Regions from separate parts of the Paenibacillus sp. FSL R7-0333 genome, predicted to be linked through region 2. Evidence: riboswitches for the same ligand, from Rfam matches in the RefSeq annotation. Region 2 holds a riboswitch; each other region holds the start of a gene.
What was found. Region 2 has a riboswitch for thiamine pyrophosphate ahead of thiC (phosphomethylpyrimidine synthase ThiC). Riboswitches for the same ligand answer to the same signal wherever they lie in the genome.
Positions count from the first base shown of each region.

Region 1: another riboswitch for thiamine pyrophosphate. It lies ahead of MKY86_RS00495 (ABC transporter substrate-binding protein); the one in region 2 lies ahead of thiC (phosphomethylpyrimidine synthase ThiC).
Region 3: another riboswitch for thiamine pyrophosphate. It lies ahead of MKY86_RS08730 (thiamine phosphate synthase); the one in region 2 lies ahead of thiC (phosphomethylpyrimidine synthase ThiC).
Region 4: another riboswitch for thiamine pyrophosphate. It lies ahead of MKY86_RS12640 (ABC transporter ATP-binding protein); the one in region 2 lies ahead of thiC (phosphomethylpyrimidine synthase ThiC).

Region 1 is NZ_JBBOBZ010000001.1:117,351-122,800, forward strand. Features, by position in the region: partial or broken gene MKY86_RS00475 (response regulator transcription factor) at 1-58, shown strand, start outside; gene MKY86_RS00480 (ATP-binding cassette domain-containing protein) at 796-1,620, opposite strand; gene MKY86_RS00485 (ABC transporter permease) at 1,701-2,462, opposite strand; gene MKY86_RS00490 (thiamine-binding protein) at 2,459-2,752, opposite strand; gene MKY86_RS00495 (ABC transporter substrate-binding protein) at 2,805-3,878, opposite strand; TPP riboswitch at 4,027-4,137, opposite strand; gene MKY86_RS00500 (hypothetical protein) at 4,210-5,450, opposite strand, start outside.
Region 2 is NZ_JBBOBZ010000001.1:7,563,383-7,568,832, forward strand. Features, by position in the region: gene MKY86_RS32690 (tetratricopeptide repeat protein) at 1-1,053, shown strand, start outside; gene trxB (thioredoxin-disulfide reductase) at 1,100-2,053, shown strand; TPP riboswitch at 2,103-2,209, shown strand; gene thiC (phosphomethylpyrimidine synthase ThiC) at 2,361-4,055, shown strand; gene MKY86_RS32705 (DUF1858 domain-containing protein) at 4,271-4,498, shown strand; gene MKY86_RS32710 (DUF438 domain-containing protein) at 4,513-5,450, shown strand, end outside.
Region 3 is NZ_JBBOBZ010000001.1:2,123,250-2,128,699, forward strand. Features, by position in the region: gene MKY86_RS08720 (SDR family oxidoreductase) at 1-758, shown strand, start outside; gene MKY86_RS08725 (hypothetical protein) at 1,010-1,546, shown strand; TPP riboswitch at 1,602-1,705, shown strand; gene MKY86_RS08730 (thiamine phosphate synthase) at 1,826-2,500, shown strand; gene thiS (sulfur carrier protein ThiS) at 2,497-2,700, shown strand; gene MKY86_RS08740 (thiazole synthase) at 2,731-3,495, shown strand; gene thiH (2-iminoacetate synthase ThiH) at 3,524-4,645, shown strand; gene yfbR (5'-deoxynucleotidase) at 4,874-5,450, opposite strand, start outside.
Region 4 is NZ_JBBOBZ010000001.1:3,062,828-3,068,277, reverse strand. Features, by position in the region: gene MKY86_RS12650 (DHA2 family efflux MFS transporter permease subunit) at 1-1,250, opposite strand, end outside; gene MKY86_RS12645 (TetR/AcrR family transcriptional regulator) at 1,401-2,057, shown strand; TPP riboswitch at 2,124-2,226, shown strand; gene MKY86_RS12640 (ABC transporter ATP-binding protein) at 2,361-3,131, shown strand; gene MKY86_RS12635 (ABC transporter permease) at 3,112-3,888, shown strand; gene MKY86_RS12630 (ABC transporter substrate-binding protein) at 3,885-4,979, shown strand; gene thiM (hydroxyethylthiazole kinase) at 4,998-5,450, shown strand, end outside.

The DNA of each region.
Region 1 (5,450 bases), 7.4 Mb from region 2:
TGCGGTCAAGACCCGGATCGAAGCCGTGCGGCTGGCGGAGGACAAGGGCTGGATGTAGGGGCGGGCGGGTAAGTGAAGGTAAGTGAGGGTAGTGCCATGAGTGCAAGTAGTGTAGTGAGTGCAGTAAGTGAAGTAGTGCAACAAGTGCCGGTGAGTATACTGGGTGCGAGATGTATGTGTGGATGATGGATGGTCAGATGGGTGTGCGGATGTGCGGGTTTGAGTAGTGGCGGGGCCTAAGGGGTACCAGTACATGCGGTATACTTAATTGCACTCCATACAACTAAATCGTCTGATAGATCATTAATGATCCCTATAGCTGCATTTCGTACAACTAACCTGCTTTTTATAGCTTGATATCACTCATTCGGGCAGATTTAGTTGTACAGACTACAGTTATAGGAGACGAGCGATCCTTTTTACTGTTTTTAATTGCACAGACTACAACTACACGGGTGAAGTGGTTCGCAACTTACATTACACCACCTGAGTTTGTTCTAGCCCATTGTATTTTCTACAACAGATGCTCCCTAAATATGCCGCGAATTTGAATCTAATGCACTTCGTACAGCAGAAATCTGCGAAAGTGGTGTTTTGGGGCAAACAAACAAAAATCTGCTGTATAAAATACAGCAGAAGTGAATTTCGCCTGGAATATTGCAGATTCTATTGCAGTAAATACAATCAGGTAGAGTTGTGCCGCTACAGACAAGGCAGTGCCGAGTCACGAGGACTGTTGTTACCATAGCAAGGGGCGCAACCGTTACAGCTAAGTCACCAGCGCAGCACCCCCTCTTAGCTCTGGCTCTTCGCCTGCTCCTCGCGCATCCACTCTGAGAGCTGGCGCCGCATCCGGAGGAACTCCGGCGAATCGGCGATCTCTTCGCGGCGCGGGCGCGGGAACGGGACCTCCACGGTGTGGAGGACGGAGCCGGGACGCCCGGAGAAGACGTAGATGCGGGTGGAGAGCAGCAGCGCCTCTTCGATGTTGTGGGTGATGAACAGCACGGAACGGCGGTTCTCCTCCCACAGCTCCAGCAGCCAGCGCTGCATCTGCTCGCGGGTCAGCGCGTCGAGCGCGCTGAACGGCTCATCGAGCAGCATCAGCTCCTGCGGTGCGAGCATGGCCCGCAGGAAGGCGGCCCGCTGCTGCATGCCGCCGGACAGCATGTGCGGGTAGGCCCGCTCGAAGCCGCCGAGGCCGATCTTCGCCAGCCAGTGGCGCGCAGCTTCGCGGGCCTCCCGCTGCGGGGCGCCTTGCAGCTCGCCGCCAAGCAGGACGTTATCCAGTGTGCTGCGCCACGGGAACAGCGCGGGCTGCTGCGGCATATAGCTGATCTTGCCGCGCTGCCCGGTCACCGGGATGCCGTTCATGCGGACGGTTCCGGTATCCGGCAGCGTAAGGCCGCCGATAATATGGAACAGCGTGCTTTTGCCGCAGCCGGAAGGGCCGACAATGGAGACGAATTCCTGCGGCTCCACGGTCAGGGACACCTGATCCAGCACCTGCGTCTCCCGGCGGCGGTGCTTGAACGACTTGCTGATGCCGCTGACTTCGAGCGCAGGCGGCACAGTCCGTGTACCCAGGCGTCCGTCTCCGTCCGCCTTCTCCAGTTTAATCCTCGTAAGCTCAGACACTTCGCGTAACCTCCTTCAGTTGATTATAAGTACTTCCGTGTTGGGATATCCTCCCGTGGGCATTAAGCTTCCTTGCGCGGCTTCCAGCGCACCAGCCATCTCTCCAGCAGGGCAATGAGCGCGAATAATACGAGACTCAACAGCACGATAATAGCGATGGCCACGAACATCCGGTCCGCACGGTAAGAGGACTTCTGCAGCAGCATATAGTAGCCGATCCCTTTGTCGGCGCCGATCCATTCCGCCACCACTGCGCCCATCACCGCATAGGTGGCGGAGATCTTGAGGCCCGAGAACAGGGAGGGCAGGGAGCCGGGAAGCTCCAGCTTGCTGAAGATCTGCCACTTGCCCGCACCGGCCATCTTCATATAATTCATCATTACCCGGTCGCTTTGCGTCAGCCCGCCCATGGTCGCAACAGCTACGGGGAAGAAGCAGACGAGGGTGATCAGGATGATTTTGGGCAGCAGGCCGAACCCGAACCAGATAATCAGCAGCGGGGCAAGCGCAATGGAGGGCACATTCTGGCTGAGGATCAGCAGCGGATAGAGGGCTCGCTTGACCCAGGGCAGCAGATGCAGCAGCAAGGCGGTGAGCAGGCCGATGCCTGTGCCGACCGGGAAGCCGATCAGGGTCAGCCGCAGCGTGGCGGCGGTGTGCTCCCAGATCCCGGAGGCGTTGTTCTTCGTCTCACGCGCGATATCCGCGGGGCTGGGCAGCTGGTAAGCCGGGATGTCGAACAGCATGACCGATAGCTGCCATATCCCGACAAAAAAGAGGACCGCCACAAAGGGCGGCCACACTAGCTTCCAGGTGCTTCTCACGGCCGGTATTTCTCCGTCAGCTTCTCCATGCTGATGCCGCCCGGATTATGGGCGATCTTGATCTGTGAGATCATACTCGGACTGCCGGAAGCGATCAGCGCCTCATGCATGTCACGCACAATATCCAGCAGCTCGGACAGCTCGCCTTCCATCGTGGTCTCCAGCGGATTCACCTGATGCTTCACGCCTGACTTTTGAATGACCTCTATAGCCTTGTCCACGTAAGGGATGGAATCCTCGTTGTTCGGTGTCTTGGGAATTACCTGAATGCTGAGCAGTGTGTTAGCCATGATGAATCCTTCCTCTCCAAGTTAGGTATAAGATTCCCGCCATGCGGGCTCATTATGATTCCGGCAAAAATTCATTCGTAAACGTACTCTCCGCATCCAGCGGCTTATCCAGCAGCTTCAGGCCGTACATCCAGTCGGCGTAATTCTTCCAGATCTCAAGCTTCTGCTCACCCCAGCGCGGGGCGTCGTCCTTGTATTTCGGGCTAAGCCATTTCTGGCTGGCCAGCACCAGCTTGGGGTCCAGATCAGGTACAGCATCAGACAAGACCGTCGCGGCTTCTTCCGGGTTATCGATAGCATACTGATACCCCTTGGACGTAGCCTTAAGGAAGGCCTTCACCACTTCAGGATGCTCGGCGATCTCCTTCTCGCTGGTGGTCAGCACCGGTGTGTAGTAATCAAGCTGCGGCGCATAATCCTTAAGATACAGCATATCCAGCGGCTCGCCGCGCAGCTCGGCCTCTACCCCGGTCCACGCATAGAAGATCCAGGCGAAGTCAATATCCCGCTTCACAGCTGTGAAAAAGTCCGCTTCGCCGATATTCACCAGCTTCACCTTGGAGACATCCCCGCCTTCGGGGTCCATAATCGCTTTCATGGCGGCCTGCTCCGCAGGGGAGCCCCAGCCTCCGTACGTTTTGCCTTCAAAATCCTTCGGCGTCTTAATATTGCGGTCCTTCGGAGCCGCGAAGCCCGAGGTATTATGCTGAATGATTGCAGCAATCGATACCAGCGGCACATCCTGCAGACGGGCCAGGGTCAGCGCCTCCTGGGCACTGATGCCGAACTGGGCTTCGCCGGAAGTGACCATTGTATCCGACCCGGCAGCGCCAGGCTGTACAATCTGGACGTCAAGACCTTCCTCCGCGTAATAGCCCAGCTCTTTGGCTGCATACAGGCCGGTATGATTCGTGTTCGGCGTCCAGTCCAGGGCAATCTTGACCGGAGTCAGCGCCTTAGGTGCATCTGTGGGTGCGGCTGCGGTTGCATCAGGTGCAGCCGTGCTGTTACCGGCAGCAGGTGCGCTGGCCCCCGCATTGCCGCTGTTGTTCCCGCCGCCACATCCCGCGACCGTGAGAACCAGCATGGAGCTGAGCAGTAGTGTGACTGTTTTTTTGACTCCCATTTCTCTTTCTCTCTCCTTCCAGCAACCCCTGGTCTTCAGAGCTTACAGAAACCCTATTCCTGTACATACTTAGAATCAAAAAAGCGTCCCGAAGATCGGGACGCCAGTGACTTGCGTGAGGGGATTCAGCTTCAGTACCGCTCAAGGCACTGTGTTGAATGAAGATTCCTACGCTGGCATTATCCAGATCAGGTGTAAGGGTCAGTATCTTGTGGGATACAATCTCAGCCGGCCAATTCCAGCACCCCTGGTTCTATAAAGTTCACGGGTATTGCTATGTTCTTACGGTGTATTATAGACGGCAGCTTCGACATTGTCCACCCTCTGTGTCTTAATCCCTCGTATAATGCCGCTTCTTCCGGCGGCTGCGGATGCCGTTCCAGATCTCTCTCAGCGTTAAGCCGACACTGACGGTAATCCCAGAGAAGGTCAGGAACAGAGCCAGATACTCGAACGCGGAGTACTCCAGCATTTTGCTCCAGTCGATCTGGCCCTTCAGATCCTCGATGACCTGATTCATCCCGTATATCCCGCTGATGACCGTAAATACGGTGAGCACCATCAGGAGTGTATCCCGCCGTTTGGCCTGGAATTTGTCCTGGTACTGGAACAGGTCATTGAGGGTCATTTTCACCTCATCGAACAGAGCATCATTGCCATATACCTTACGCAGCTGAAAAAAAATCTCCCGCCCCTGCGACTGTGAAATCAGCTCCAGGAAGTAGAATTTGGCCGAGAATTTGTTGATCAGGAAGATCAGATTCTCGATCTCGTCGTTATCGTGGTTGATGCGCAGCCGGGAGTGGAGGTTGGCGAGCTTCAGCAGCACGATTTTATGAAAAATACTCAGCAGCATTCCGTAATAATATTCGCCGTACATCTGGCTGATCAGGCCTGCGGCAATCTCCGGCTTCGCCCGGCTCACGCAGCAGAAGGTCTGCTCATTGGTCATATAGTAGGTGTCCGGTCCCCAGCGGCTATAGCAATGCTCCCGGGTGTACTGCTTGATATAGTCTGGATCACTTGCACTCATGTAGGGGCTGCCGTCGATGGTCAGACCATCCACCTGAGAGGCACGGTAGAGCATTTCGACACTGATCTCTTCCTCATCCTCCGGGAGATTAACGCCGTAGAAGGCCTGCACCAGCATCCGTTCATCGACGAAGAAGGGCAGGGTCTCGAAATAATTGCCATTGGTCTCCGCAGGATCGAGATACGGCTCCAGCCCGGCTGCCAGATGCCTGAACACGAAGTCCTCCACCCGGGCAAAAGACTTCTTATGACAATGGATGAAGGTATGCTCATCCTGAACACTCACATCCTCCAGGTTGCGGAACCGGTCGGCGAATTCCAGCACCATGCTGAAGGGGAGATTCTCCTCCTCAATAGCCACTCTTACCGTCAGAAAGCCCAGCTCGAACGGGCAGAGGAACACATCGGTCGACAGCACGCGGAAGGGAACCGTCTGAAAGGGCATTTGCAGCCCGCACAGCAGATCATTGGCCCGGGAAAAGCGGCGGAAGGAATCCCTGTCCTTCTCACGCGGAAACAAGACATGGGCGGCAAACGGAA
Region 2 (5,450 bases):
CTGATGGAGCTGCTGCAATATGAGCTGAACCGGCCTGCTCCGCTGGTGCGTATCCGCAGCCGTGAGGGAGTCGTAGAGCATGACCGGGCGCGTAGTCTGCTGGAGGAGGGTAAGTTCCCTCAGGCTGTAGAGCTGCTGGAGGAGATCACTGCGGGTACCCCGGATTTTTTGGCTGCGCATAATAATCTGGCATTAGCTCATTTCTATATGGGCCGGTTCGCCAAGGCGAAGGAATGTCTGAATGAGGTGCTGAAGCAAGACCCCGGCAATCTGCATGCTCTGTGCAATATGGCCATCTTCCTGCAGTATGCAGGAGATAAGGAACAGCTTGAAACGCTGCTCGGTATGCTTGAAGCAACGGTGCCGTTCCATCAGGAGCATGTATTCAAAATGGCTACAACCATGGGTATCCTGGGCCGGCACGCTGCCGCTTACAGCCATTTCCGCCGTCTGCTGAAGGATGAGGAGGTCGCCGGAGATGCCGGGCTGTATCATTACTGTGCGGCCGCGGCAAGCAATAGCGGAAAACATGATGAGGCGCTGCGCTGCTGGAGACAGGCAGCCAAGCTGGACCCTGCTTCCGCTGTCCCGGCGTTCTTCCTGTCCCAGCTCCAGCAGGCCCGGGCAGAAGGACAGCCTATGCCTGCTGTCAGCTATAACTATCAGCTGCCCTTCCAGGAGCAGCTGAAGCAGTGGAAGGGCAATACGGGCAGATTCACTGAAGAAGTGCGGAATAATCCGCTGCTGCGCGCCTCGTTCTTCTGGGCGCTGCGCTACGGCGATTCCGCTACGAAGCTTCAGGTGACCGAGGCTCTCCGCTGGATTGAGGACGAGGAGATGTCCGAGGTACTGCGCGGAGTTCTGGAGCAGGAGCCGCTGCAGGAGGACCGCCTGCAGGAGGCGGTATTGTTCAGCCTTCAGCGGCTGATCGGGGAGAACCTGAATGAAGCCGGCGGCTCGCCCGGCGAAGAGCAGGAGCCTGCGGCTGCTCCCGGACCCAAGGGGATGCTGCCCGGAACCGGCGGCTTATCGCCGTCCACTACCCGTATTTGAAGCAATTGCTGTTGTAAGAACACCTACTTGTAAGGAGGCCAATGTAATGTACAAAACGATTGTAATCGGAACAGGCCCGGCCGGGCTGACTGCCGCGATTTATCTGGCGCGTGCGAACCTGAGCCCGCTGGTCATTGAAGGTTTGCAGCCGGGGGGACAACTGACAACGACGACAGAAGTGGAGAACTTTCCAGGCTTCCCTGAAGGGATTCTGGGTCCGGACCTGATGGACAATATGCGCAAGCAGGCGGAACGCTTCGGCGCTGAATTCAAGAATGGCTGGGTGGAGTCGGTGGACTTCTCACAGCGTCCGTTCAAGGTAACAGTGGACGGAATGGGTGTACTGGAAGCGGAGTCGGTTATTATTTCAACCGGGGCCTCTGCAAGATATCTGGGCATTCCGGGCGAGCAGGAGAATGTGGGACGCGGGGTCAGCACCTGTGCGACCTGTGACGGCTTCTTTTTCCGTAATAAAAAGATTGTCGTCGTCGGCGGCGGAGACTCCGCTATGGAGGAAGCCAGCTTCCTGACCCGCTTTGCGTCCAGCGTAACGCTGGTTCACCGCCGTCCCGAGCTGCGGGCCTCGAAGATCATGCAGGACCGGGCGCGTGACAACAGCAAGGTAACCTGGGCCTTGAACCGCACACCGGTTGAAGTAACGGTAGGAGAGACCGGAGTGAAGGGCCTTACGGTGCTTAATAATGAGACAGGTCTGACAGAGCTGGTAGAAGCAGACGGTGTGTTCGTAGCGATTGGACACACACCGAACACAGCCTTCTTAGGCGGCCAGATTAACACCGATGCCAACGGTTATATCGTGGTGAACCCGGGTACCACCGAGACCAACATCCCGGGTGTATTCGCCTGCGGCGATGTACAGGATACACGTTACCGTCAAGCGATATCGGCAGCGGGAACCGGCTGTATGGCCGCTATGGATGCCGAGAAGTTCCTGGAAGGTACGATGGTGCACGACTGGAGCGAATCGCTGGATAAATAACGGGTTTACAAGAATTACCCATACAGGTAAAATGTATTTAATTAGATAAGATACCCACTAGGGGAGCCTGAATAGGCTGAGACGGGAAAATTGAATTTCCGGACCCTTGAACCTGATCTGGATCATACCAGCGTAGGAAAGTGGAGTCGGACCTTTTTTGAATACAGTCTTATTTGACTGTTCCTTTAATAAAGCCGCTCCAGGTGGAGCGGCTTTTTGACTTGCAGGAATCTATAGATTCTTCGGCTCAGTCTGCTGCGTGACATCTTATCTGATTGACTCACAGAGTGAAGAGGAGGAGATTGGAATGTCAGAAATGATGAAGAACGAAGAGGTGGATCTTTCCGGATTCCCCGCAAGCCGTAAAGTGTATGTGGAGGGCTCACGCCCGGATATCCGGGTTCCGATGCGGGAGATCAGCCTCAGCAGAACCGAAGGCGTTGCCGGGGAAGAGGACAATGCTCCGCTGCGGGTCTATGACACAAGCGGTATGTACACGGATGCCGCGGAGGAGATGGACATTCGGAGGGGGCTGCCGCCGCACCGTTCAAGCTGGATCGCGGAGCGTGGCGATTCGGAGGAGTACACCGGAAGAGCCGTCCGGCCGGAGGATAACGGAATCCGCAGAGAAGGGGCTGCCGCAGAAGCTTATCCAGGACTGTGCAGGAATCCCCGGCGGGCCTATGTAGGCGGCAATGTGACTCAGCTGCATTATGCAAGGCAAGGGATCATCACACCGGAAATGGAGTATATTGCGATCCGAGAGAATACCCGGAAGGAGTTCGTAAGGGATGAGGTGGCTGCGGGCCGTGCTATTATTCCGGCCAATATCAATCACCCGGAGAGTGAGCCGATGATTATCGGCCGTAACTTCCTGGTGAAGATCAATGCCAACATCGGAAATTCGGCGGTCACTTCTTCTATTGAAGAGGAGGTGGAGAAGATGCGGTGGGCGACCCGTTGGGGGGCTGATACCATCATGGATCTCTCCACCGGCTCTAAGATCCATACCACCCGGGAGTGGATTATCCGCAATTCTCCTGTGCCGGTCGGGACAGTGCCCATATACCAGGCGCTGGAGAAGGTGAACGGTATAGCCGAGGACTTAACCTGGGAGCTCTATCGCGACACGCTGATTGAGCAGGCGGAGCAGGGGGTGGATTACTTCACCATTCATGCCGGGGTGCTGCGGCGCTATATTCCGCTCACTGCCCGGAGAATGACCGGCATCGTATCCCGGGGCGGATCGATTATGGCTGCCTGGTGCCTGGCCCATCAGCAGGAGAACTTCCTGTACACACACTTCGAAGACATATGTGAGATCATGAAGACGTATGATGTGGCCTTCTCACTGGGGGATGGCCTGCGTCCCGGCTCTATCGCCGATGCCAATGACGAAGCCCAGTTCGCCGAGCTGGAGACGCTGGGAGAGCTGACGGCGCTTGCCTGGAAGCATGATGTTCAGGTTATGGTAGAAGGTCCGGGCCATGTGCCAATGCACAAGATCAAGGAGAATATGGACAAGCAGCTTGAGATTTGTCACGAAGCCCCTTTTTACACCCTCGGTCCGCTAACTACGGATATTGCACCCGGCTATGATCACATCACGTCGGCCATCGGGGCAGCGATAATCGGGGGGCTTGGAACGGCAATGCTGTGTTACGTTACACCTAAGGAGCATTTAGGCCTGCCTGACAAGAATGATGTGCGCGAAGGCGTCATTACCTACAAAATTGCTGCACATGCCGCAGACCTCGCCAAGGGACATCCGGGTGCGCAGGACCGGGACAACGCGCTGTCCAAGGCGCGGTTCGAGTTCCGCTGGCGCGACCAGTTTCATCTCTCCCTGGACCCGGAAAGGGCGCAGGCGTATCATGATGAGACGCTGCCTGCGGAGGGGGCAAAGCAGGCGCATTTCTGCTCGATGTGCGGCCCTAAATTCTGCAGCATGCGGATTTCGCATGATATCCGGAATTCCCATAGATGGAGCCAATCACTGTAACTTAGCTGCATGACCTAATCTATATGTAGGTATGTTGTTCATGGCCGAGAGGCCGTGAATACAGCGGAAACGTATAATTCTGAGGCTATCCCCCCAAGCTGAATGGCTGGCGGGGATAGTCTTTTTGTAGTTAGTGATTACAATCACAATTCACCCCTGTACCCTATGCTAAGCTGGTGTTGAGAAGAATTCTCATTAGTGAGGTGTGCAAAAGGATGAGCAAAGCGTTGAAGCTGGATGAATCGGTCTTTGAGCTGGTAACCAGGCACCCGGAAGTGGTGGAGATCATGGTGGAGCTGGGATTCCGTGATATTGCAAAGCCTGGAATGCTGCAGACCGCAGGACGATTCATGACCCTGTCTAAAGGAATGAAGTTAAAGAAAATAGAGCTGGAAACCGTTCGGCTGGCCTTTCAGCAGCATGGTTTCGAGATTATAGAATAGAAGGAGAGATTGCGATGAGCGAACTGATTAATAACCGCGAGGTCGATATTCCGGAACAGACACGCCGCCAGGCTATGCTGAGAGAGATCATCAAGGAGCTGCATGCGGGCAAAAGCGTGGAGGAGGTTAAGGCGCGATTTGAAGAGGCGGTAGGCGATGTTACGGTGGAGGAAATCTCCGCCATGGAGCACTCCCTGATGACCGAGGAAGGCATTCCGGTAGAGGAAGTACAGCGCCTCTGCTCTGTGCATACGGCAATTTTCAAAGGCTCGATTGAACAGATTCACCGTTCTTCTAAGCCCGAGGAGCAGCCCGGTCATCCCGTGCATACGTTCAAGCTGGAGAACCGCGAGATCGAGCGTCTGGTCAACTTCCGGCTGGAGCTGCATGCAGATAAGTTCAAGAAGAACGCCACCGAGGAGATTATTTTCAAGCTGCTGGAGGACCTGAGTCTGCTGCTGGATCTCGACAAGCACTACAGCCGCAAGGAGAATCTGCTCTTCCCCTACCTGGAGAAGTACGGCATATACGGTCCTACGAAGGTAATGTGGGGAGTGGATGACGGAATCCGCAATATGATCAAGGAAGCCAAGAAGGCGCTTAGCGCCTATAACGGGGACAGCGGGCAGATTACAGCCGCACTGGAGGAGATCATTAAGGAAGTCAATGAGATGATCTTCAAAGAAGAGAATATTCTGCTCCCGATGGCGCTGGATAAGCTGACTGAGGATGAGTGGGTCCGGATCGCCCGCGAAAGCGATGAAATCGGCTTCTGCCTGACTGCGCCCGATCAGGAATGGATACCGGAGCGTGCAGCGGAGCCTGAGGGTGCTGATGTTCCGGCGGAAGAAGGGGAAGGCCTGTCCCCGCAGGGCTTCATCCGGTTCGAGACCGGGCTGCTGTCGCTCCACCAGCTCGAGACGCTGATGAATCATCTGCCGGTGGATCTGAC
Region 3 (5,450 bases), 5.4 Mb from region 2:
AGGCAGCAGGCAAGCTGCTGGGCAAGGCTGCGCTCATTACCGGAGGCGACAGCGGGATTGGGCGTGCGGTTGCCGTTCATTTTGCCAAGGAGGGCGCGGATGTGGTGATCTCCTACTTGAACGAGCATGAGGATGCGGAAGAGACCAAGCGCCAGGTGGAGCAGGAGGGCAGAACGTGTATTCTGATCGCCGGGGATATCGGGGACGAATGCTTCTGTCAGAGCTTGATTCGTCAAACCGTTGAAGGACTCGGCAAGCTTGACATTCTAATCAACAATGCGGCGGAGCAGCATCCGCAGGATCATATTGAGGACATTACGGCGGAGCAGCTGGAGCGTACGTTCCGGACGAATATTTTCTCCATGTTCTATCTGACCAAGGCCGCCATGCCTCATCTGAAAAAAGGTGCTACGATCATTAACACCACCTCCATCACGGCGTATCGCGGCAGCCCGCAGCTGCTGGACTATTCGTCCACCAAGGGAGCCATTCTCAGCTTCACCCGGTCACTGTCGATGAATCTGGCGGATAAGGGCATCCGCGTGAATGCGGTAGCGCCCGGACCGATCTGGACCCCGCTGATCCCGTCAACCTTTGACGCTAAGAAGGTCAGTGAGTTCGGCGGCACCCAGCCGATGAAGCGCCCGGGACAGCCTGAAGAGCTGGCACCGGCGTATGTGTACCTGGCTTCGGACGATTCCTCCTATGTGAGCGGACAGGTGATGCATGTGAACGGCGGCGAGGTTGTGAACGGATGATGGGTGCAGAATAAGATCTGGATGCAGATTCTTTAATCGACATCTTCAGAAAGCAAATGGAAACGGCTTTGCCGTCCTTTTAAAGGACAGTACCGTTTCAGCGAGAAATAGAAGGATAAGTTATCGTGTGCAACATATAAATTCTCTTTTAAAAAAGCCTAACCGCTTGCCGGCAGGCTTTTTTTCAGCGCTTGTAACTATTACAATATATTTCCGTCTATTTAGATAATTTGATATGAAAGGGGATTGGGATGCTTAGAAAAAAAGGATTCATTCTATCTGCAGCGGGGATTTTAGTTTTTCTGGTAGTGTTCATTTATTTGACTCCTTTTGCAGGGAGACTTGTGGCAAATACAAGATTGGAAGGAAATGCAAAAAGCATTGGGATTAGAATTACACAGGAATCGCCACCGCTACCCCTTGTTACTTCCGGAAAAACCCAAATTCCGGTTACCCAAGGCAGCTATTGCTGGGGAAAATTAGGATGTGCGGATTATACAGGAGGACAATCCATGGTACAGGGGGTTACTCCCACTGTTATAGCCCCTGAGGGGGGGATTGATGTTGCTTTTACTTATAAACCGGCACCCGGCGGGTTAACCGTTCAGCAATTTGTCGATGATAAAGAAGTGCAAATTCCATTGAAGAACGGCTCTTTTAATGCTCCAAAAGAACATGGCGTTTATTACTACGGCATATCAGCATTCTGGACAACCGAGGATGGTAAATTTTCAGAAGGGAGTTCATCCGTGGTTTTTGTAATTGAAGTAAAATCTACGAAAGAATAGCCCTGACAGAAATAATATGCTAATATACAACAAGCAAGACGAAACAACCGCATAGAACGATCACTAGGGGTGCCGCAAGGCTGAGACGGGCGTAAGTTGTCCGGACCCTTTGAACCTGATCTGGTTTATACCAGCGTAGGGAAGTGGAGAACGAATAATGCAGCGGGGGTATACGGCTAGTACCGGTATTCCTGCTTTTATTCCAGACTGCTTCCTTTACGGGGAGCGGTCTTTTTTGTGTTTGAAGGTAGGGATCAGCGTAGCGCTGAGGAGAGGAAGGTGGACGTGTTGCACGAAATTCATGTCATCTCAGACGGGCGGCTGCCGCCTGAAGCGCTGGCCGACTGGGCCGTGGCGGTACATTCTATAGTGGATTATATCCATCTCCGGGAAAAAGCCATGCCCGCCCGGGAACTGTTGGCGGCGGCGCAGCAGATGCTTCAGGCCGGGGTTCCGCCTTCGAAGCTGGTCATTAATGACCGGATTGATGTTGCCCTGGCCGCCGGGGCAGGCGGTGTACAGTTGGCCTGGCATAGCCTTCAGCCAGCCGCAGCACGCGGGCTTGCACCGGACCTGCGGATCGGCAGATCGGTACACTCGCGGGAAGAGGCGGCGGAGGCTGGAAGGCAGGGAGCAGACTTCTGCCTCTACGGGCATGTATTCCCGACGGCCTGTAAGCCCGGACAGCAGGCACGCGGACTTGCGCAGCTGGCAGAGGCCGTCCGCTGGAGCTGCATCCCGCTGATTGCGCTTGGAGGGATTACCCCGGACAATGCCGGAGTGGTGCTGGCCCAAGGGGCGGCTGGCATTGCTGTCATGTCGGGGATCTGTGGAGCCCCGGACCCGGTGGCAGCGGCCCGGGCTTACAGGGAAGCGGTCCACAGGGCAGCAGAGCTGGCTGAAGCGCTGGATATGGCTCAAACACAGGGCACAGCAGGAGGTGAACAGGCATGAATGTGACCGTTAACGGGAAGAGGCATAGAATTGAAGAGAGCTGCCGGACACTGGAGGATCTGCTGTCCCGGCCCGAGTGGGCCGGTAAGCTGGTGATTGTCGAGCTGAACGGTGAGCTTGCCGGCAGAGAGGTTTATGGAGAGACACTGCTCAGCGAGGGGGACCGGGTGGAGTTGGTTCATTTTGTAGGCGGAGGCTAAACAAGAAGACTTATTCCAGGAGGCGTTAACATGCAAGATCCATTGATGATTTGCGGAGTGACTCTAACCAGCAGACTGTTCATTGGTACCGGAAAATACAGCCGCAACACCCTCATTCCCGAGGTGATTACGCGATCAGGCTCACAGGTCATTACCGTTGCTCTGCGCCGGGTGGACCCGGAGAGCAGTGACAATATTGTCAGCCATATTCCTTCCCATATGACCTTACTGCCTAATACCTCCGGTGCGCGCACCGCAGAGGAAGCAGTACGGATTGCCCGGCTGGCGAGATCGGCGGGGCTGGGGAACTGGGTGAAGATTGAGGTCATCAACGACCAGAAATATCTGCTGCCGGATAATACCGAGACCATCCGGGCGACCGAGATCCTTGCAGCAGAGGGCTTCGTGGTGCTTCCGTATATGAGTCCTGACCTGTCCGCCGCCCTGCGGTTGAAGGCAGCGGGGGCTGCGGCCGTGATGCCGCTGGGAGCGCCGATCGGGTCCAACCGCGGACTGCAGACCAAGGAACTGATCCGGATTCTGATCTCCGAGACGAATCTGCCGGTGATCGTGGATGCCGGAATCGGCAGACCGTCCGAGGCGGCTGAGGCGATGGAGATGGGGGCCGCAGCGGTGCTGCTTAATACAGCGATTGCCACCGCCTCAGATCCGCTGCTGATGGCAGAAGCCTTCCGTGACGCGGTAGCCGCAGGGCGCAAGGCTTATCTCGCCGGACTGGGGCCTGTGGAAGAGACGGCGGCAGCCTCTTCACCGTTGACCGGGTTCTTGGCCTGACAGATGGAATAGGGAGGAGAGAACGGTTATGAGCTTTTATGAGACGATGACCCGGCTGGAGCAGCTTCCTTACGGGACGCTATGGAGCCGGTATACGGCAGAGGATGTGAAGCGCGCGCTTCGTGCTGACCAGGTCGATGAAGAGGGGCTGATGGCCCTGCTGTCTCCGGCAGCGGAGCCTTATCTGGAGGAGATGGCGCAGAAGGCGCACCGGTTAACGCGTACGCATTTCGGCCATGTGATGCAGCTGTTTACCCCGATGTACTTGGCTGATTTTTGCGTGAATCACTGTACGTATTGCAGCTTCAGTTCTATCTATGATTTTCCGCGTAAAAAGCTGACGCTGGAGCAGGTCGCCCGGGAAGCAGAGATCATCGCAGCCACGGGCCTGCGCCACATTCTGGTCCTGACCGGAGAATCCCGGAATGACAGTCCGGCCGGTTATGTGAGGGACTGCGTGAATGTGCTGCGCCGCTATTTTTCCTCCGTCAGCATTGAAGTGAATCCGCTCTCGACAGCAGAATATGCTGAGCTCAGAGAAGCCGGTGTGGACGGTCTGACGCTCTATCAGGAGGTCTACCACCAGGAGACTTATCGTTCGCTGCATGTAAAAGGACCCAAACGCGTCTACCGCAACCGGCTGGATGCTCCCGAGCGGGGCTGTCAGGCGGGCTTCCGTTCGGTAAATATCGGAGCTCTGCTCGGCATGTACGAATGGCGCCAGGAGGCGCTGGCAACTGCGTTGCATGCGAGGTATCTGCAGGACAAGTACCCGGAATGCGAAATCGGGCTGTCGACTCCCCGATTCCGGCCGTACTTAGGCGAATTCAATCCCGCAAGTGATGTAACCGACCGTGCACTGGTGCAGATCATTCTCGCCTACCGCCTATTTCTGCCGCGCTCCGGCATCTCACTATCCACACGCGAGCCTGCCGCTCTGCGCGATCATCTGGTCCAGCTCGGCATCACGAAGATGTCCGCAGGGGTATCCACCGAAGTGGGCGGACATTCCCTGGAAGGGGGAACACCGCAGTTTGAAATTTCGGACAACCGCAGCGTGAACGAGATGGCCGAGATGCTGCGCTCGCAAGGACTCCAGCCGGTATTCAAGGACTGGGATATCCTGTCCGAGCCGGTTGGCTTGAGGTAGGCAAGCTGATTTGGCTTAGCTGGATGTGTCCAAACTGAATGTAACTTAACCAGACTAGGCAAACCGAGCTTAACTTAACCTGATCAGACTAACCGAGGAGTCTAACTTAAGCTGACCATATGCAAATAACCCGCCATGGCGGGTTATTTGCATTGTATAAGGGTTATAGGCTACGCGTGCTGACTTCTCCTTCTATAGTGAAGGCACGTGGGCCGGAACGTACTCTATCTACTCTATAGATTCAGGCTCTCCGGCAGACTGTCCCTGACTTGCGCTGGAAGACAGCTCGTCCAGCGACATTTCGAAGCCCGGAGCCATGTGTTTAAGGAAATACTCCATCTCAGGCATCTCCAGTACATGCAGCTTCGCGGCAGTCTGCTCCCTGGCAGCGGCGAATTCGCGGTTGCCTGCGGCGACTTCCCAGACGCATTTCAGGTAAGCGTCCAGCACATCCGCGGCCTTGACGTAGCGGAGCAGTCCGGCATCCTCGGAGCCGGGCGGGCTGGAGTGCGGTTGCAGGAGCGGCGCATAGACTGCGCTCAGCTCCGGCGGGATCATGGCCGCCAGCCGGTCGGCGGCCACCTGCTCCATCTCGCGGAAGCTCGACAGCAGACGCGAGTTGTTATGCTTCACCGGCGTAGCGATGTCGCCGGTGAAGACCTCGGTGGCGTCGTGGAACAGCGCCATCGTGGATGCGCGGTCGGCGTTCAGCGACCGGCCGAAATGGGCATTGCCGATGGTGCACAGCATGTGCGCCAGCAGGGCGACCTGGAACGAATGCTGCGCCACGTTCTCCGGGGCGGTG
Region 4 (5,450 bases), 4.5 Mb from region 2:
AGCGTCGAGACGGCCAGCGAGGTAATCACCTGCTGCATCGAATTCGTCAGCGAGGTTACCCGGTTCACCAGATGACTTGGCGCCTTGTTGAGCAGATGCGTGTTCATCGGCATCATCATCATGCCCATTCCGGCCCCGCACATGATTAGCGGAAGGATCAGGTCGCCGCTCTGCGTGGTAAGATCCACATGGGAGTACTGGAATAACGCACCGGAGACCAGACTGAGACCGCAGACCACGAGCCAGCGCACACCGATCCGGTCGAACAGGATTCCGGCAACCGGCATCATCAGCCCGGAAGCAATCGCTTGCGGCAGCAGCGTCAGGCCGGTATCAAATGCGCCGAAGCCGCGGGCCTGCTGCAGAAATTGCGGGAGCAGGAATAACGCGCCATATAAGCCGAACTGGGCAATCCACTGCACGATGATCCCTGTCGTAAAATCAACGGATTTCAGAATCCGCAGCTCCAGCAGCGGTGTCTTGGAGCGCAGCTCGGCGATGACAAAAGCGATCAGCGCCACAGCGCCCAACAGCAGCCCGATCAGCGTCTTCTCAGAGGTCCAGCTCTGCGCACCCTGGCTGACCCCGTAAGTGAGCGAAGCAAAAGCCAGCGGGCCAAGAACCATACCGAGCTTATCCATGCCGGGCACGCTGTTCTTCGCCGCATTCGGCAGCTTGCGCAGTCCGATCAGCACAGCAATAATGCCAATCGGAATATTAATGAGGAAGATCCAGCGCCAGGAATGGTATTCAACCAGCCAGCCCGACAATACCGGACCAATAGCGGGTGCGAACAGGACGGGAATACCCATAATCCCCATGACAACGCCAACCTTACTTTTGGGAGCCAGTCTGTACACATAGGCCATCCCGACAGGGAGCACACAGCCACCGCCAAGTCCCTGAATGACCCGGAAAACAATCAGCCATTCGGCGCTGCTTGGTGTAGCGCACAGAATCGAGCCTATCGTAAACACAATTACCGCCGTCAGGAAGACCGTCTTGGCCCCGAACCGGTCAGACAGCCAGCCTGAAAGTGGAATAACTGAAGCCTGAGCCAGCATATATCCGGTAACTACCCACTGCAGCGTATGCAGGTCCGTCTTGAAATCCACCACCAGCCTGGACAAGGCTACATTCATTGCCGTACTGTCCAGCACAACCATAAATACTCCGGCAATAATGGCCAGCAGCGGAACCAGAATGCTGGACAGCCGGAAATCGGCTTCCTGCTTCAAGGTCTGATCCATGTCTCTTCTCCTCCTGAGCTGTCCGCGTTCTACATTGACCTGCGGGCAGATTGTTCTATATAATGAGTGAACGGACAACTGTCCGTAAGTGCAATTCATAGTCTACGGACAATTGTCCGATGTGTCAATTCTTTTCTGAAAGGGGTACTCATGAAAAAGCCAGACACCGATGCTGCACAGCTCCCGCGCTCAGCTCCGCAAGCCATAGAATCTGCTCCGCCCGAGTCCGCCGATCCTTATGTACAGCGGATTCTTGAAGCTGCCCGCCAGTTGTTCACCGAGAGCGGACTTGAGGCAGTCAGCATGTACAGCATTGCCAAGCGGGCAGGCATAGGGCAAGGCTCCCTGTACCGCCGCTTCACGGACAAGGGTGAGATCTGTTCTGCACTGCTGAAGGGCAGCGCAGATCAATTCCTGTCCGGGCTGGAGCAGCAGGTGGCTGCAAGTGCCGGTGAAGCTCCGGCTCTCGCTCAGCTACAGAGCAGCATTGAGCAGATTGCCGATTTCATTGAGCAGTATGCTGAGCTGCTGAATATGATCAAAGCCGAGTTCACCGGCAAGAAGCAGCTGACCCAGTTTGAGCATCCTTTTTTTCAGCGGCTGGGGGTGATGATGACTGAGCTGCTGCAGCGTGCTGCGGAGGGCGGTGAGATTATTGACATTGATCCTGCCTTTGCCGCCACGGCCTTAATCTCTGTTCTCAGCCCCGATCTGTACCTGTATGAGCAGAAGCGGCACCATTCCTCCAAGCTGGACATCTCCCGGGGCATCGTCACCTTGTTCGTGACCGGTCTGGCGAAGCGCTGAGCATCTGCTCTTTACAAGAGAAGAATTTGTGGTATATTAAGTAGCAATTACGAATTCAATAGCAACATTATTCACTAGGGGAGTCGGCCGACTGAGACGGAGCTTAAGCTCCGGACCCTTTGAACCTGATCTGGATCATACCAGCGGAGGGAAGTGGAGCAGAATGTATCAGTGGTTCCCGTCACAGGGCCGCAGCCGACTGTACCTTCCGCCCCATTCATTGCCTCCGGGAATGAATGGGGCTTTTTTGTGCTCAACACAATATCTATATCAATCAATCCGGGAGGTTTCGTACATAGTCTTATGATCAACATTAGCAATCTATCCTATGCTTTCGGGACGGGTTCGTCCCGGACCCCAGTCTTCTCAGGGCTATCCATGAATGTGCAGCGCGGCGAATTCATTTCTGTCGTAGGCGGAAGCGGATGCGGCAAAAGCACCTTGTTCAAAATCATCGCCGGCCTGCTGGAGCCGGACAAAGGCAGGATTACGCTGAACGGAGCCGAGTCCGCGGCAGCAGCGAAGAGGCTGGGCAGTGTGGCCTACATGCCGCAGCAGGATCTCCTCCTGCCTTGGCGCACCGTGCTGGACAATTGTCTGCTGCCTTGGGAACTCAAGCGCAGCCGTCCCAAAGCGGCCGCTGTGGCCGAGATCCGTACCCTGCTGCAACGCTTCGGCCTTGAGGGAACCGAAGGGGCTTATCCCCAGGAGCTGTCCGGCGGGATGCGCCAGCGCGTGGCGGTCCTCCGCACCGTGGCGGCGGGGAATGATCTGCTGCTGCTCGATGAGCCGTTCGGGGCGCTTGATGCCATTACCAAGCGTTCGCTGCAGCGCTGGTTGCTGGAGTTATGGGCAGAGCTGGACAAGACGGTGCTGTTCATCACCCATGACCTGGAGGAGGCACTCTTGCTCAGTGACAGAATCTATCTAATGACGGGCAGTGGCGGCAGCGGGATGCAGGAATTCCCAGCCGGTCTCCCCCGTCCGCGTCATCACAGTCTGAACTATGAACCGCAGTTCGCCGCCCTGCGCCAGGAATTGGAGCTGAAGCTATATGAGAACCGCCGCTCCTAGAAGATTGCTCCAGCATTACGGTCCGGCTGCCCTGCTCGCCCTGCTGACGCTTGCAGTCTGGGAGACTGTAGCCCGGCTGGGCCTGGTTCCTCCCTTCATCCTTCCGGCTCCGTCTGCGGTGTGGATGGCATTGATGGAAGACCGCCATCTATTGTTCGGGGTACATCTGCCCGCCACACTGCTTGAAGTGCTCACAGGCTTCGCACTATCCGTGGTCTGCGGCAGCCTGCTGGGAATCGCCATGCACCTGTTCCGTCCGCTGGCCAAGGCGCTGTACCCGCTGCTGATTATCAGCCAGACGGTTCCGCTGATCGCGCTCTCTCCCCTGTTCATCATGTGGTTCGGCTACACCCTATGGAGTAAGGTCGCCGTTGTCTTCCTAACCGCTTTCTTCCCGGTGGTCATCGGCACCTATGACGGGTTGTCCAAGAACACGGACGCCTACCGGGAGCTGCTGCTGACCTATGGCGCGAACCGCTGGCAGATTCTCGGGAAGGTGAGCGTTCCGCTGGCTTTGCCCTCTTTTTTCTCCGGACTGAAGCTGTCGGCTGTGTACTGTGTGATCGGTGCAACCATCGGGGAATGGCTAGGGGGCAGCCAGGGGCTGGGCTATTTCAGCCGCAGAATGGCCGGGAATCTGCAGAGTGCCAAGATGTTCGCCGCTGTTGTCTTATTATCTCTACTCGGTATCCTGCTGTTTCTGGCAGTCGCCGCGCTGGAGAAGATTATTCTGAAGAAAAGAGGACGTTATTCATGACTACTATCCGCTATTTCCGTTATCTGTTGAGTGGAATATCAAAGCCAGTCAAGCTGCTGCTGCCCGCTCTGCTGCTATGTATGCTGCCTGTCCTGGCAGGCTGCGCCAATACGGACAATCCGGCGGCCTCCGGCTCCCCGGCTGCTGCACCCTCTACCTCTGAGGCCGGGGCTGGGACCGGGGCTAAAGGCGGGGCCCATAAGCTGACGATTATGCTCGATTGGTATCCCAATGCTGTCCACTCCTTTTTGTATGCGGCAGAGGCTGAAGGCTATTTCGCTGAGGAAGGTCTGGAGGTTGAGATTCAGATGCCGGCCGATACCAATGATGCGCTGAAGCTTGTTGCTGCGGGGAAGGTGGATCTGGCACTCAGTTATCAGCCCCAGGTGCTGATGGCACAGGGTGAGCAGATTCCAGTCAAGTCGATTGCCGCGCTGGTGCGTCATCCGCTGAATCATCTCATGGTAGCCGCAGACAGCGGCATTACCCGCCCCGGAGAGCTGTCCGGCAAGCAGGCCGGATATTCCTCCGTCCCGTTGTATGAAGCCATGCTGAACACGATGGTCAAAAGCGACGGCGGGGACCCTTCCTCCCTCAAGCTGGTGGATGTCGGCTATGAGCTGATCCCTGCTCTCTCCACCGGACGGGTGGATGGCATTATGGGCGGGTTCATCAACCATGAGCAGCTGATTCTGGAGCAGGAAGGCCATCTGGTCCGCTCCTTCAATCCCGTGGATTACGGGGTCCCGGATTATTATGAGCTGGTGCTGGTCGCCAGTGAGCAGGGACTGCAGGATTCACAGGGCTTTTATCAGAAATTCGTGGATGCCATCAGAAAAGGCCAGCAGTATGTAGCCGATCACCCGGATGAAGCGCTGAAGCTGCTGCTCGCCCATCAGGAGGATACCGCACCGCTGGATGAAGCCATTGAACAGCGCAGTCTGGAGATCCTGCTGCCGCTGATGGATGCCGGTTCCCAGCCCTTCGGCTATCAGGACAGCGCATCATGGGAGAAGGTGAACCAGTGGCTGAGCGAGAACGGTCTGCTGGCTGCCGAAGTGGATGTTAAGAATGCTTTTATTAATTTTTAAATTATACCTACAGGAGGAATTCATATGTCTTATCTGTCCAAAGTACGCCAAGCGAACCCACTGGTGCATAATATCACGAATATCGTAGTCGCTAACTTCACAGCTAATGGGCTTCTGGCCCTGGGAGCTTCGCCGTTCATGGCCGATGCCATCGAAGAAGTAGCCGATGTCGCCGCCATGTCCGGCGCGGTTGTGCTGAACATCGGTACACTGAATGAAGCTGCCATTGCTTCCATGATCGAAGCCGGAAAGGCTGCGAACCGCCACCATGTACCGCTCGTGCTTGATCCCGTTGGAGCCGGTGCTACCGCCTACCGCACGGATGTTACGGCGGGGCTGCTCCGTGAGCTTCAGCTTACTGCCCTGCGCGGCAATGTGGCCGAGGTTGCCAATGTGGCCGGGGAGAGCTGGGCCAGCAAAGGCGTAGATGCCGGAGCAGGCGAAGGCGATGTAATTGCTCTAGCCAATAAG